DNA from 3 places in the Musicola paradisiaca NCPPB 2511 genome. Region 3 is predicted to be linked to each of the others. Evidence: predicted binding sites of a transcription regulator. Region 3 holds the regulator's gene; each other region holds the start of a gene.

Region 1 (4,291 bases), 1.4 Mb from region 3:
CAGACGCTCGGCGGACACATCGCCCAGATCCAGAATCTGCTCGTCATCTTTAATTGCGGTCACGGATTTCAGCGTCGCGGTTGCAGTTTCGGAAAACTCGGTCGCAACACGCACGTCGCTCGGAACCGGAATATCACAGGTTTCCAGCAGTTTTTTCGCTTCAGGAATCAGTTCCGCTTCGTACAGGGATTTACCCACGTTGTGCCCCTGGGCGGCAACGAAAGTATTGGCAATGCCGCCGCCGACAATCAGCTGGTCAGCGATCCTGGACAACGAATCCAGAACGGTCAGTTTGGTGGATACTTTGGAACCGCCGACGATGGCAACCATCGGACGAGCCGGATTGCTCAGCGCTTTGCCCAGCGCTTCCAGTTCATCGAACAACAGCGGGCCGGCACAGGCGATCGGCGCAAATTTGCCCACGCCGTGCGTGGACGCCTGGGCACGGTGAGCCGTACCGAACGCATCCATCACGAATACATCGCACAATGCGGCATATTTTTTGGACAGTGCTTCGTCGTCTTTCTTCTCGCCTTTGTTGAAACGAACGTTTTCCAGTACGACCAGTTCGCCTTCGGCGACATCAACGCCGTCCAGGTAATCTTTGGCCAGACGTACCGGAGAAGACAGGTGATCCTTCAGGTAATTCACCACCGGCAGCAGGGAGAACTCTTCGTTGTATTCGCCTTCGGTCGGGCGCCCCAGGTGAGACGTCACCATTACGCGAGCCCCCTGTTTCAGGGCGATTTCAATGGTCGGCAATGATGCACGGATACGTGCGTCAGACGTCACTTTGCCATCTTTAACCGGCACGTTCAGATCCGCACGGATCAACACACGTTTGCCAGCCAGATCCAGATCGGTCATCTTAATTACAGCCATGGTGAATCCTCTTGTTGATTCTCTTCAAAGTTGCTTGAACGAGATACCGGCGCACCGGTACCGACTATCAGAAACCGCAGGCCGCCATTGCCTGTGTTGTGTCCAACATCCGGTTGGCAAAGCCCCATTCGTTATCACACCAGACCAGCGTTTTAACCAGATGCTGGCCGCTGACCCGGGTTTGCGTGCCATCCACAATCGCGCTATGGGGATCGTGGTTAAAATCCGCGGAAACCAGCGGTAATTCGGTATAGTCAACTATACCACGAAATGCATCCTGCGCTGACTGACGGAAAAGTGTATTGATTTCATTCACGTTTACCGCTTTTTTCACGCTAACGCTCAAGTCGATGGCCGTCACGTTAATGGTCGGCACCCGCACGGAAATGGCCTCGAAACGGTCAGCAAACTTCGGAAAAAATCGCGTAATCCCCACCGCCAGCTTGGTATCCACCGGAATGATGGACTGGCTTGCCGCCCGGGTACGGCGCAAATCATGATGATAGGCATCAATTACCGGTTGATCGTTCATGGAGGCATGAATCGTCGTAACAGTACCGCTTTCTATATCAAACGAGTCATCCAACAGCTTGATGATCGGTATGATGCAATTGGTGGTACAGGAAGCGTTGGACACCAGACGATGCGTCGATAGCAAATCGGCATGGTTAACGCCGTATACGACGGTGGCATCCAAATCCGGCGCTCCTGGATGTGAAAACAGCACTTTTTTAGCACCGGCGGCCAAATGGGCCTCGCCGTCCGCCCGACTGCCGTATACACCACTGCAATCCAGCACCACATCGACACCCAACTCTTTCCAGGGCAACGCATGAATATCCGCCTGATGTAACAAACGGATCGTATCGTCGCCGACCGACAACCGATCGCACTCCTGACGTACATCCCATGAGAAACGACCGTGGCTGCTGTCATATTTAAGCAGATGGGCAATACCTTCGGCGCTGGCCAGCTCATTGATCGCCACCACCGCCATTTCGGCCCGCCGACCGGACTCGTACAATGCCCGCAGTACGCTGCGGCCAATGCGGCCAAAACCGTTTATCGCAATACGGATTGCCATGAAAATCCCTGTGTAATGATAAAAGCGTGCGCGTAATAGGATAATCAGTACGTCGTCAGGAATAAACCGCTTGTTATATGCCAGTCCCCCCGATCTGCAGCCTCGAAAAATGCCGTCAGAACGATAACTGAAACGCTTCAGCTAGAATAAACAAAATACAAACCAAAAGGAATACGCCGGGGAAACGGATGCCAGAACAGTGACTCACATCAAAAAATTACCGCACGCTTTGCTGCCCTATCTCGGTGCAGATCAACAAAGGCCGGGATATTCCCGGCCTTTGGACAATCTCAGCGCTGATGCACTTATTTCAACAACGCTTTCGCCTTAGCGACCACGTTATCGGTGGTAAAACCGAACGCTTCGAACAGTTTCTCCGCAGGTGCGGATTCGCCGAAGCGTTCCATGCCAACGATGGCGCCGTTCAAGCCGACATACTTGTACCAGAAATCAGCGATGCTGGCTTCGATCGCCACACGGGCGCTTACCGAAGACGGCAACACCGCTTCGCGGTAAGCAGAAGTCTGCTTATCGAAAGCATCGGTGGACGGCATGGAAACCACGCGAGCCTTGATGCCTTCGTCCGTCAGTGTCTGCCAGGCGGAAACCGCCAGTTTGACTTCGGAACCGGTCGCGATCAGGATCACATCTGGTTGACCGTTGCTGTCTTTCAACACGTATGCGCCTTTTACGACATCCGCCAGTTGCTGAGCGGTACGCTCCTGTTGAGCCAGATTCTGACGAGACAGAATCAGCGCCGTCGGGCCGTCTTTACGCTCGATGGCATACTTCCAGGCCACCGCGGTTTCTACCTGATCCGCCGGACGCCAGGTACTCATGTTCGGCGTAACACGCAGGCTGGCCAACTGTTCAACCGGCTGATGGGTCGGGCCGTCTTCGCCCAACCCGATAGAGTCATGGGTGTAGACATAAATGCTGCGAACCTTCATCAGCGCCGCCATACGCACAGCGTTGCGGGCATATTCCACGAACATCAGGAAGGTCGCGGTATAAGGTACAAAACCGCCGTGCAACGCGATACCGTTGGCAATCGCTGTCATGCCGAACTCACGCACGCCGTAGTGGATATAGTTGCCCGCCGGGTCTTCATTCAGCGCTTTAGAGCCAGACCAGATAGTCAGGTTGCTGGGCGCCAGATCGGCAGAGCCGCCCAAGAATTCCGGCAGCAATTTGCCATAAGCTTCCAGCGCGTTCTGAGAGGCTTTACGGCTGGCGATCTTGGCGGCATTGGCCTGCAGCTGTTCAATCACCTTCGTGGATTCCTGCTGCCAGTTGGCAGGCAGTTCACCGCTGCTGCGACGAGTAAACTCCGCCGCCAATTCCGGGTAGGCGCTGGCGTAAGCGTTGAATGCCTGCTGCCAGGCGGCTTCTTTGCGCTTACCGGCTTCGCGGGCGTCCCACGCGGCATAGATTTCCGCCGGGATTTCAAACGGATCGTATTTCCAGCCCAGTTGTTCGCGGGTGGCGGCCACTTCGGCATCACCCAGCGGCGCGCCGTGCGAGTCGTGAGTACCGGCCTTGTTCGGAGAACCAAAACCGATAACGGTTTTGCACATCAACAGGGACGGTTTATCCGTCACACGCTGAGCCTGTGCAATGGCCTGATGAATAGCGTCGGCGTCGTGGCCGTCAATGCCGCGAATAACCTGCCAACCATAGGATTCGAAGCGGGCGGCGGTATCATCGGTGAACCAGCCGTCAACATGACCATCGATGGAAATACCGTTGTCATCGTAGAACGCGATCAGTTTGCCCAGTTTCAACGTGCCGGCCAGCGAACACACTTCATGGGAGATCCCTTCCATCATGCAGCCGTCGCCCAGAAAGGCATAAGTATGGTGATCGACGATGTCATGGCCCGGACGGTTAAACTGCGCGGCCAGCGTGCGTTCGGCGATAGCCATACCGACCGCGTTGGCGATCCCCTGCCCCAACGGCCCGGTGGTGGTTTCTACGCCCGGCGTATAACCCACTTCCGGGTGTCCCGGCGTTCTGGAATGGAGTTGACGGAAATTTTTCAGCTCTTCAATCGGCAGATCATACCCCGTCAAATGCAACAGACTGTAGATCAGCATGGAGGCGTGACCATTGGACAGGACAAAGCGGTCGCGGTTGACCCAGCTCGGATTGCCCGGGTTATGGTTGAGGTAATCACGCCACAAAACCTCGGCGATATCGGCCATACCCATCGGTGCGCCCGGATGACCAGATTTGGCCTTCTGCACACCATCCATACTTAACGCGCGGATGGCATTGGCAAGTTCTTTACGAGAGGACATGTTTGACTCCAGATCGGATTGAACA
Region 2 (4,291 bases), 1.2 Mb from region 3:
TGCTCCGGCGCCACCGCCAGTACGTAACGTTCCTGGGATTCGTTGCACCAGACTTCCAGCGGGCTCATGCCCGGCTCGTCGTTGGGAATATCGCGCAATTCGAAGCGGCCGCCGCGACCGCCATCGCTGACCAGTTCCGGCATGGCGTTGGAAAGGCCGCCCGCGCCAACGTCATGGATAAAGAGGATCGGATTCTGTTCGCCCAACTGCCAACAGCGGTCGATAACTTCCTGGCAACGACGTTCCATTTCCGGGTTGTCGCGCTGAACGGAAGCAAAATCCAGGTCGGCGTCAGATTGGCCGGACGCCATGGAAGATGCCGCCCCGCCGCCCAAACCGATATTCATCGCCGGGCCACCCAGCACAATCAGTTTGGCGCCAACGCTGATGTCCCCTTTTTGCACATGTTCGTCGCGAATATTGCCAATCCCGCCCGCCAGCATGATGGGTTTGTGATAACCCCGAATTTCGACGCCGTTGTGGCTGTCCACGGACTCTTCGTAAGTACGGAAATAACCGGCAATGGCCGGACGGCCGAATTCATTATTGAATGCAGCACCGCCCAACGGGCCTTCCACCATGATATCCAGCGCGCTGACAATGCGATCCGGTTTTCCGAAATCCTGTTCCCATGGCTGCACGAAATCGGGAATGCACAGGTTGGAAACCGAGAATCCCACTAACCCCGCCTTGGGTTTAGCGCCGCGCCCGGTCGCCCCCTCATCACGGATTTCGCCGCCGGAACCGGTGGCGGCGCCCGGCCAGGGAGAAATAGCTGTCGGGTGGTTGTGGGTTTCGACTTTCATCAGAATATGGGCATCTTCCTGATGATATTCATACACGCCCTGAGGGTTCGGGAAGAAACGGCCGACCGACGAGCCTTCCATCACGGCGGCATTGTCTTTATACGCGGAAAGCACATGTTCAGGCGTATGTTCGAAAGTGTTTTTAATCATTTTAAACAGCGATTTAGGCTGTTTTTCACCGTCAATGACCCAATCGGCGTTAAAAATTTTATGCCGACAGTGTTCCGAGTTGGCCTGCGCGAACATATACAACTCGATATCCGTCGGGTTACGTCCCATCCGGGTGAACGCATCCAGCAAATAATCAATCTCGTCATCCGCCAGCGCCAGCCCCAGACGGACGTTGGCGGCTTCAAGCGCCTCACGTCCCTGCAACAGGATTTCCACACGCTTCAACGGCGCCGGCTGATGATGGGAGAACAGCGCGCTTGCTTGCTGCATATCGCTAAATACGCTTTCCATCATGCGATCATGCAGCAAACCGCCCAGTTCTTTCCATTGTTCATCGCTCAACGTAGGCGCATGAATATAGAAAGCCAGACCACGTTCAAGACGGAGAATTTTCTGCAGCCCGCAGTTATGCGCAATATCCGTTGCCTTGGAAGACCAGGGAGAAATGGTGCCTGGGCGAGGAGTCACCAGCAGCAGACGGCCGGTTGGTTCATGTTCGGTCAGCGAGGGGCCGTATTTCAGCAGGCGGGCCAGACGCGATTGCTCATCCTGGCTTAACGGGGCACTCACATCGGCAAAATGCACGTACTCAGCATAAATGTCGCTGACGGGCAGATGGTATTCCTTACACCGGGCCAGCAATTTATTGATACGAAAAGCCGAGAAGGCAGGTGAACCACGCAGTATTTCCATCATCTAAAATTTCTCTTGTCTTCGGTGCACTGACGTTAGTGCGTTATGGCGCTACAGGGGTGGGAAACGCACGCCATTATAAAGAATAGTGACGGACGACGAAACCGTTTGCGCAGGGATTGTTGCAGATCGTCAGAGGGCTGGAGCCCCACAGTAGACAAAGGAATAAAAGTTGCACAGTGACGATTTGTTGCGCAAAATGCCCTCCAACTCTGGGAAATAGCACACAAAAAACTGCCGTTACAGACAGACTGGCCACCTGGCCACCGAGAGATAACTCTTTGAAACGTTTGACGATAAACTATTTTTTCATCGGGGTAATCGCTCTGCTGCTGACGCTGGCGCTGTGGCCGAATATTCCATGGCGCAGTAACCAGGAGTTCCAGCTCAGACAGATCCTTTCACGCGGGGAATTACGTATCAGCACCATTGCGTCTCCGCTGACCTATACCCCCAACAACGGTTCGCCCACCGGCCTTGACTACGAACTGGCTAAACGATTCGCCGATTATCTTGGCGTGAAGCTGGTGGTTTCGGTGCGTCAGAACGTTGACGAGCTGTTCAACGATCTCGATAACGGCGATGCCGACCTGCTCTGCGCCGGTCTGATTTACAACCATGAGCGACTGAACCGTTTCCGTACCGGGCCTGCTTATTATTCCGTCTCTCAGCAGCTGGTCTATCGGCTGGGCAATCCCCGGCCGGCCACACTGGATAAGTTGCAAGGCCGGTTAACACTATTGTCGGGTTCCGCGCATATCGCCACATTACGGGCACTAAAATCGGCCCGCTATCCCCAGTTGAGCTGGGAAGCCGCGGCGGATATCTCCGAACAGGATCTGCTAAAACAGGTTGCCGACGGCAAACTCGACTACACCATCGCCGACTCCGTCACCATCGGTCTGATGCAGAGAATTCATCCCCAACTCGCCGTGGCCTTTGACCTCAGCGATGAAGAGCCCGTCACCTGGTATCTGCGACGGACGCATGATGATAGCCTCTCCGCCGCGCTGCTGGATTTTTTCAGTCAGGCCATGGAAGACGGCACGCTGGCCCGGCTGGAAGAAAAGTATCTCGGGCATGTGGGGAACTTCGATTATGTGGACACCACGACATTTCTCAACGCTATCGACAGCACCCTGCCCGGCTTACGCCCACTGTTTGAAAAGTACGCACGGGAAATCGACTGGAAACTGCTGGCGGCCATCTCTTATCAGGAATCGCATTGGAACCCGCTTGCGACGTCGCCAACAGGCGTTCGCGGGCTGATGATGCTGACGCGCAATACCGCGGATAGTCTGGATGTCGCCGACAGGCTTAACCCGGAAGAGAGTATTCGCGGCGGCGCTCAGTACCTGTCCCGCATGATGCAATTAATTCCCGCCAGCATACCGGCGGATGAACGTATCTGGTTCGCGCTTGCCGCTTATAACATGGGCTACGCCCATATGATGGATGCACGCAAATTAACCGAAACGCAAAAAGCGAACCCCGATAGCTGGGCAGAGGTTAAAACTCGTCTGCCGTTGTTGAGCCAAAAGCGCTATTACGCGCAAACCGCCAACGGATACGCACGCGGTCAAGAGGCCTACAACTATGTGGAAAATATCCGCCGTTATATGGTGAGTCTGGTGGGATATCTGTCGGAAAAAGAGAGTAAAGAACAGCAACAACAGTTGCTGGCTCGTGCCTATCCGGTGGTACCGCCGGAACAGATACCGCCGACGAAACCCGCGCCCTGACGTCATGGCCGGCTCGTCACCAGTCATGCGTTTCCGGCTGCCCGCGCCGCCTTCTGCTGCTGCCGGCGCATGCGAAAAAAATCGCTCAGCAGCGTTGAACACGCCTCCGCCAGCACGCCTGATGTAATCGCGACCTGATGATTCATTCCCGGATGTCGCAAAATATCCACCAGCGAACCGGCCGCGCCGGTTTTGGCATCGGCCGCGCCGTAAACCAGGCGTGAAATGCGGCTATGCACCATCGCTCCGGCACACATAATGCAAGGCTCTAGCGTAATGTAGAGCGTGGTATCCAACAGACGGTAATTCTGCAGCACCCGGCCGCCCTGCCGCAGCGCCATCATTTCGGCATGAGCGGTAGGGTCATGCTGACCAATGGGGCGATTCCAGCCTTCGCCAATCACCTTACCGCCTTGCACCAACACGGCCCCCACCGGCACCTCCCCTTCATCCCAGGCGCGCTGAGCCAATATCAGCGCATGGCGCATCCAATACTCATCATCCGCAAGGGTATCCATGGTTCCTCCGTTCAGGGTGTTTACAGCAAGCGGCCGGCATTATACACAGCCTACCCCCAGGGACGCAGCTGGCCTGACGCAGTTACGCGCCAGCGCTGCCGACAACAGGCCATCAGTGGATTGTCGTGGCGGCTGTCGCTGTAGCCGCTCTCAAACCTCAGCGGTTTCCCCAACCGATGTTCCAGTTGAACCACTTTTTCACGCCCCAGGCAGCGCAGAGTCAACACCCAGCCGCCGCAGCGCCGGGTTATCTGGCTTCCTATCAGATGAACTTCCGGCATAAAGGGAACATCGCAGTACACCGCTTCCACCAAATGCTGCGGAGAACCGGTGATCACCCATACCTGCGTGTTCTGTTCGG
Region 3 (4,291 bases):
CACGGTGAAACCTGTTCCGCATCCTGAATAAAAAATACGGTGCAGCTAGATAGCCGCACCGTATTTTTTATCCGTGCCGGATAGCCAGTCTGTTCTTCCTTTCCTAGCAGCCGTTAACGCGGCACACGTATTCCACCTTCCACGCCAGAGACGCTAAACAGCACTTGCCAGAGCTGAATATTGCGTGCACGAAACGCACCGGCACAGGCATTCAGGTAATAGCTGAACATACGGTGAAAGCGTGCGGGGTAGTGCCCAGACAGTTTTGACCAATGTTGTTGGAAACGTTCATTCCAGGCCATCAGGGTACGATCATAATCAGCGCCGAAGCTGTGCCAGTCTTCCATAATCAGATACGGTTCGCTGGTTTGCGCAATATGGCGCACCGATGGCAGGCAGCCATTGGGAAATATGTATTTGTTAATCCAGGGGTCGACTTTCAGGTCGGTCTGATTGGCGCCGATGGTATGTAACAAAAACAATCCATTAGGCTTGAGATTGCGGCTGACTACGTGGAAGTAGGTGTCGTAATTCTTCGGCCCTACGTGCTCGAACATGCCGACGGAAACGATGCGATCAAACTGGTGATTGAGGTCACGATAATCCAGCAGTTGAATATCGACGTCCAGATCCTGACAGCGTTGCTGCGCCAGTTTTTGTTGCTCGCGGGAGATGGTTACGCCAGTCACGGCAACACCGTAATAGCGTGCGGCGAATTCAGCGAGGCCGCCCCAGCCGCAACCGATATCCAGCAGTGTCATTCCCTGGCGTAGTTGTAGCTTTTCGCAGATCATGCGCAATTTGTCTTGCTGAGCCTGCTCCAGCGTTTCGGCTTGTTTCCAGTAGCCGCAGGAGTATTGCATGTACGGATCTAACATCTGGGTGAACAGATCATTGCCAAGGTCATAATGCTCCTTGCCGACGATCCAGGCGCGACGTCGGGATTGCAGGTTGGTCAGCCGCGCCGTGAGTATCCGGAGAGTATCCCGCCAGCGGACAGGCAGACGGTTCTCCAGCCCCGCCCGCAATACGCGGTGGAAAAACATATCCAGTCGCTCACATTCCCACCAGCCGTCCATGTAACTTTCACCCAATCCCAACGAACCTTCGCGCAGAATGCGCTTGTATAAGTCAGGATTTTTGACCTGAATATCAAACGGGCAAGAGCCGTTGACGGTGATACCGGCAACCGACAGCATTTCGTTGATAATCTGGAACCAGGATGATTCAGGAGTACCCAGTTCCTCCACATAAGATGAACTCATAACTTCTCCCTACCTTGTCAGAATGATGTCGAACAAGGAACAACGTAGACAATTTTACCCGTAACGGTATCGGTGGAAAAAATCCATCGTCTACCTCTGATGTTCTCAGAGGAAAATAAGAGAAAAGCCGGTGCGAAGGGCATCTATCCCTGGTCGTGATGAACAGTGCGACGACCAATAGACAGGATAGAAAAAGATCGATCTTTCTTGATTACGAGTGTTGCGAAAGACAATGACAAGTGTATGACTGCTTCGTCCTGTGGACAAGTCCCGCTTGGGGCGAAGCAGTGTTGAAGGTTTAGAAATCGGCGTTGAATAAGAAAGTCATCTGACTAACGGCGGTAATCCCGGAATGGGCCGTCAGAAACTGAGCGCCGCTCGATCAGCGTTGGATGGACTTCGATCATCTGCGATTCTTCTCGTTTGCTGGTGATGCGATCGAGCAGCATCGAGAATGCCGCCTGCCCCAAACGTTGTTTAGGTTGATGGATCGTGGTCAACGCTGGCGTGAAATAGCGGGAGTGCCGGACGTTATCATACCCGATCACCGAAATATCCTGCGGTACGCGCAATCCAATCTCATCGGCGGCGCAGATGGCGCCCATTGCCATGATATCGCCGCCGCAGAAAACGGCGGTCGGGCGTTGTTTCTGCGCCAGAATCTGATGCATAGCCCGGTAGCCGGACTCCGGCTCGAAGTCACCCTGAACTATCCACTCTTCCCGGATGGGAATGTCCGCCTCTTTCAGTGCTTTGAGAAAACCCAGATAACGGCCGCTGCCTGTATTTCGTTCTTGTGGCCCGGGAATGACGCCGATATCGCGATGACCTCGTTCGATCAGATACCGCCCGGCCATATAGCCGCCGGAAAAAGCGTTGTCGATGATGGTATCGGTGAAATCACTGTGTGCTTCACCCCAGTCCATCACTACCATGGGGATATGACGATAATCTGCCAACATCGTCAGTAATGCTGGTGGATATTCCGCACACATGACCAGCAGCCCGTCGACACGTTTTTGCGCCAACATGGAAAGGTACGCGCGTTGTTTATCCAACTCATTGTGGGAGTTGCATAACACCAGCGTATAGCCTTTGGCATAACAGCTGTTTTCCACCGCTTCAATGATCTCGGCGAAGTACGGCGCTTCACTGGAGGTCGCCAACAGCCCGATTGATTTTGTATGGTTGACTTTCAAACTGCGTGCGACGGCGCTGGGGGAATAATGTAGTTCTTTAATGGCCGCACGTACTGCGGCTTTGGTCTCTTCGGCGACGAAACGTGTTTTATTGATCACGTGAGACACGGTTGTGGTCGAAACGCCAGCACGTTTTGCCACATCTTTGATCGTTGCCATGCAGAATGACTCCTGAACCTACTTGTTACAGCAGTAAGTATATTGTTAATCGTTTGCCTGCGTGGATCCTGCTTTTGCCTGGACAAAAGTCGGATTTCAGAAGGAGAGTGCCGAGAGATACCTGAAGGGCAGGGCTGACGCTTCACCAACGCAAACGCAGTGTGTTCGGTAAACTGCGGATTTTGTCTGATCTGGGCGGAAAGTGGAAGAGGTAATTCATATTATCTCTGTGACAGATAAGCAGGTTTTTTCTGTGTAATCCGGTAATAATGCTGCCATCGTGCTATAGAGCGCATGAACTATACTGTTCCCGATGCATGTTCGGTAGCTTAATTATCAAGATGACCCGAAAGTGAATTAAAGGAGAGTGCTATGGATACCAATCTGAAAATGTCGCTATTTACGACGTTCGTCTCACTGACCGTCATCGTTATTATGGGGTTGACTGCGGTTCTTAACTGATACGGTGAAAAGCGTCTGATAAGCGGTATCCGCAGTCAGAGCTTGTGTTTTCTGAGAACCTCTCGCTTTACGGCGGGAGGTTTTTTTGTCTCTCTAAAAAACCTCCCGAGTAAAGGAGCTTATGGTCTTACGGTTGCAGAAGGCGACTTAACGGATGGTTTTTGGGGTCACGACACGGCGAGCGCCAACATAATGCTCTTGCCAGTAATCTTCGCTTAACTTGCTGATTTTAATATCAGCACCGGAGCGAGGCGACTGAATAAAACGGCCATTGCCCAGATAAACCCCTACGTGATCCGCTGCTCCCCGGTTAGTGATACGGAAAAACACCAGGTCGCCGCTTTCCAGTTCGGCCTTCTTGATGGGGGCGGCGTCGCGTAGATGAAACATTTCGTTGGCGGTACGCGGAATCGGGATTTTCACCAGATCTTTGTAGGCGTAATAGACCAACCCGCTGCAATCAAAACCGGCAGACGGCGAAGAACCACCCCATTGGTAATGTTTACCAATCTGGCTCATCAGTTTGCTCATTGCCGCAGTTTTCGCGTGTTGATAGCGCTTTTTATGTACGGCATTTAAGGCCAGCGTTGTTTTATCCTGCTTGCCCTTCGTCGTTTTGCCGTGTACGGCGCTGATGTTTTCACCGTCGCTTTCCGCCAGGCCTTTTTTGTGCTTATTAGCCGCCTGGGCCGCCTCTGGTTTCTTGATGGCAGCGGCATGACGATTTTTCTGGGCGGTTTCATGTATGTTGTTTTTATTCCCGCCATGAGCGACCGGTTCTTGTTTGATGACGGTTTTATTGGCCTGATGTGACTCTTTCGCTGGTGCGTTTCTACTGTTGGCGATGCGGTTTGCCTGAGGCGACATCACTTTCTTTGTCGATGCGCTGTCGGTATGTGTGGTTTTCTTGTTGTGAGAGGGGGCCGCAGTTTGGTCTTTTGTGGTTGTTTTACTGTCGATGTTTTTGGATGCGGATTTACCGTGGCGAGCTACAGCCGGCGTCAGTGTGTTTTTTTTCACATCCTCTTTTTTCTCTGGTGCGGAAGCAACGCCTTTTCTGGCGCTTTTGACCAGCTTATGTTTTTTGGCTGCTTCATCAGCATTGACGTTATCCACGCTGGCTTTGCGCGGTGATGCCGCTGAATGTGTCGCTGCCTGAGCCAAAGAAAAAAGGTTACTGAAAACCAATAAAAAAAGCGTAATAAG

What was found. The regulator PurR, encoded in region 3, represses purine synthesis genes. The targets are predictions, from matches to a motif close to CANGCAAACGTTTGCNTG.
Region 1: epd (erythrose-4-phosphate dehydrogenase) is a predicted target of PurR. The motif match lies at 2,144-2,161, and genes of this name have one in related genera.
Region 2: purL (phosphoribosylformylglycinamidine synthase) is a predicted target of PurR. The motif match lies at 1,768-1,785, and genes of this name have one in related genera.

The regions. Positions count from the first base shown of each region.
Region 1 covers NZ_CM001857.1:605,722-610,012, reverse strand. The annotation lists gene pgk (phosphoglycerate kinase) at 1-882, opposite strand, end outside; gene epd (erythrose-4-phosphate dehydrogenase) at 950-1,966, opposite strand; gene tkt (transketolase) at 2,272-4,266, opposite strand.
Region 2 covers NZ_CM001857.1:3,214,720-3,219,010, forward strand. The annotation lists gene purL (phosphoribosylformylglycinamidine synthase) at 1-1,670, opposite strand, end outside; gene mltF (membrane-bound lytic murein transglycosylase MltF) at 1,952-3,412, shown strand; gene tadA (tRNA adenosine(34) deaminase TadA) at 3,436-3,930, opposite strand; gene yfhb (phosphatidylglycerophosphatase C) at 3,981-4,291, opposite strand, start outside.
Region 3 covers NZ_CM001857.1:1,986,028-1,990,318, forward strand. The annotation lists gene cfa (cyclopropane fatty acyl phospholipid synthase) at 114-1,265, opposite strand; gene purR (HTH-type transcriptional repressor PurR) at 1,598-2,623, opposite strand; gene cydH (cytochrome bd-I oxidase subunit CydH) at 2,996-3,085, shown strand; gene DPA2511_RS08685 (C40 family peptidase) at 3,233-4,291, opposite strand, start outside.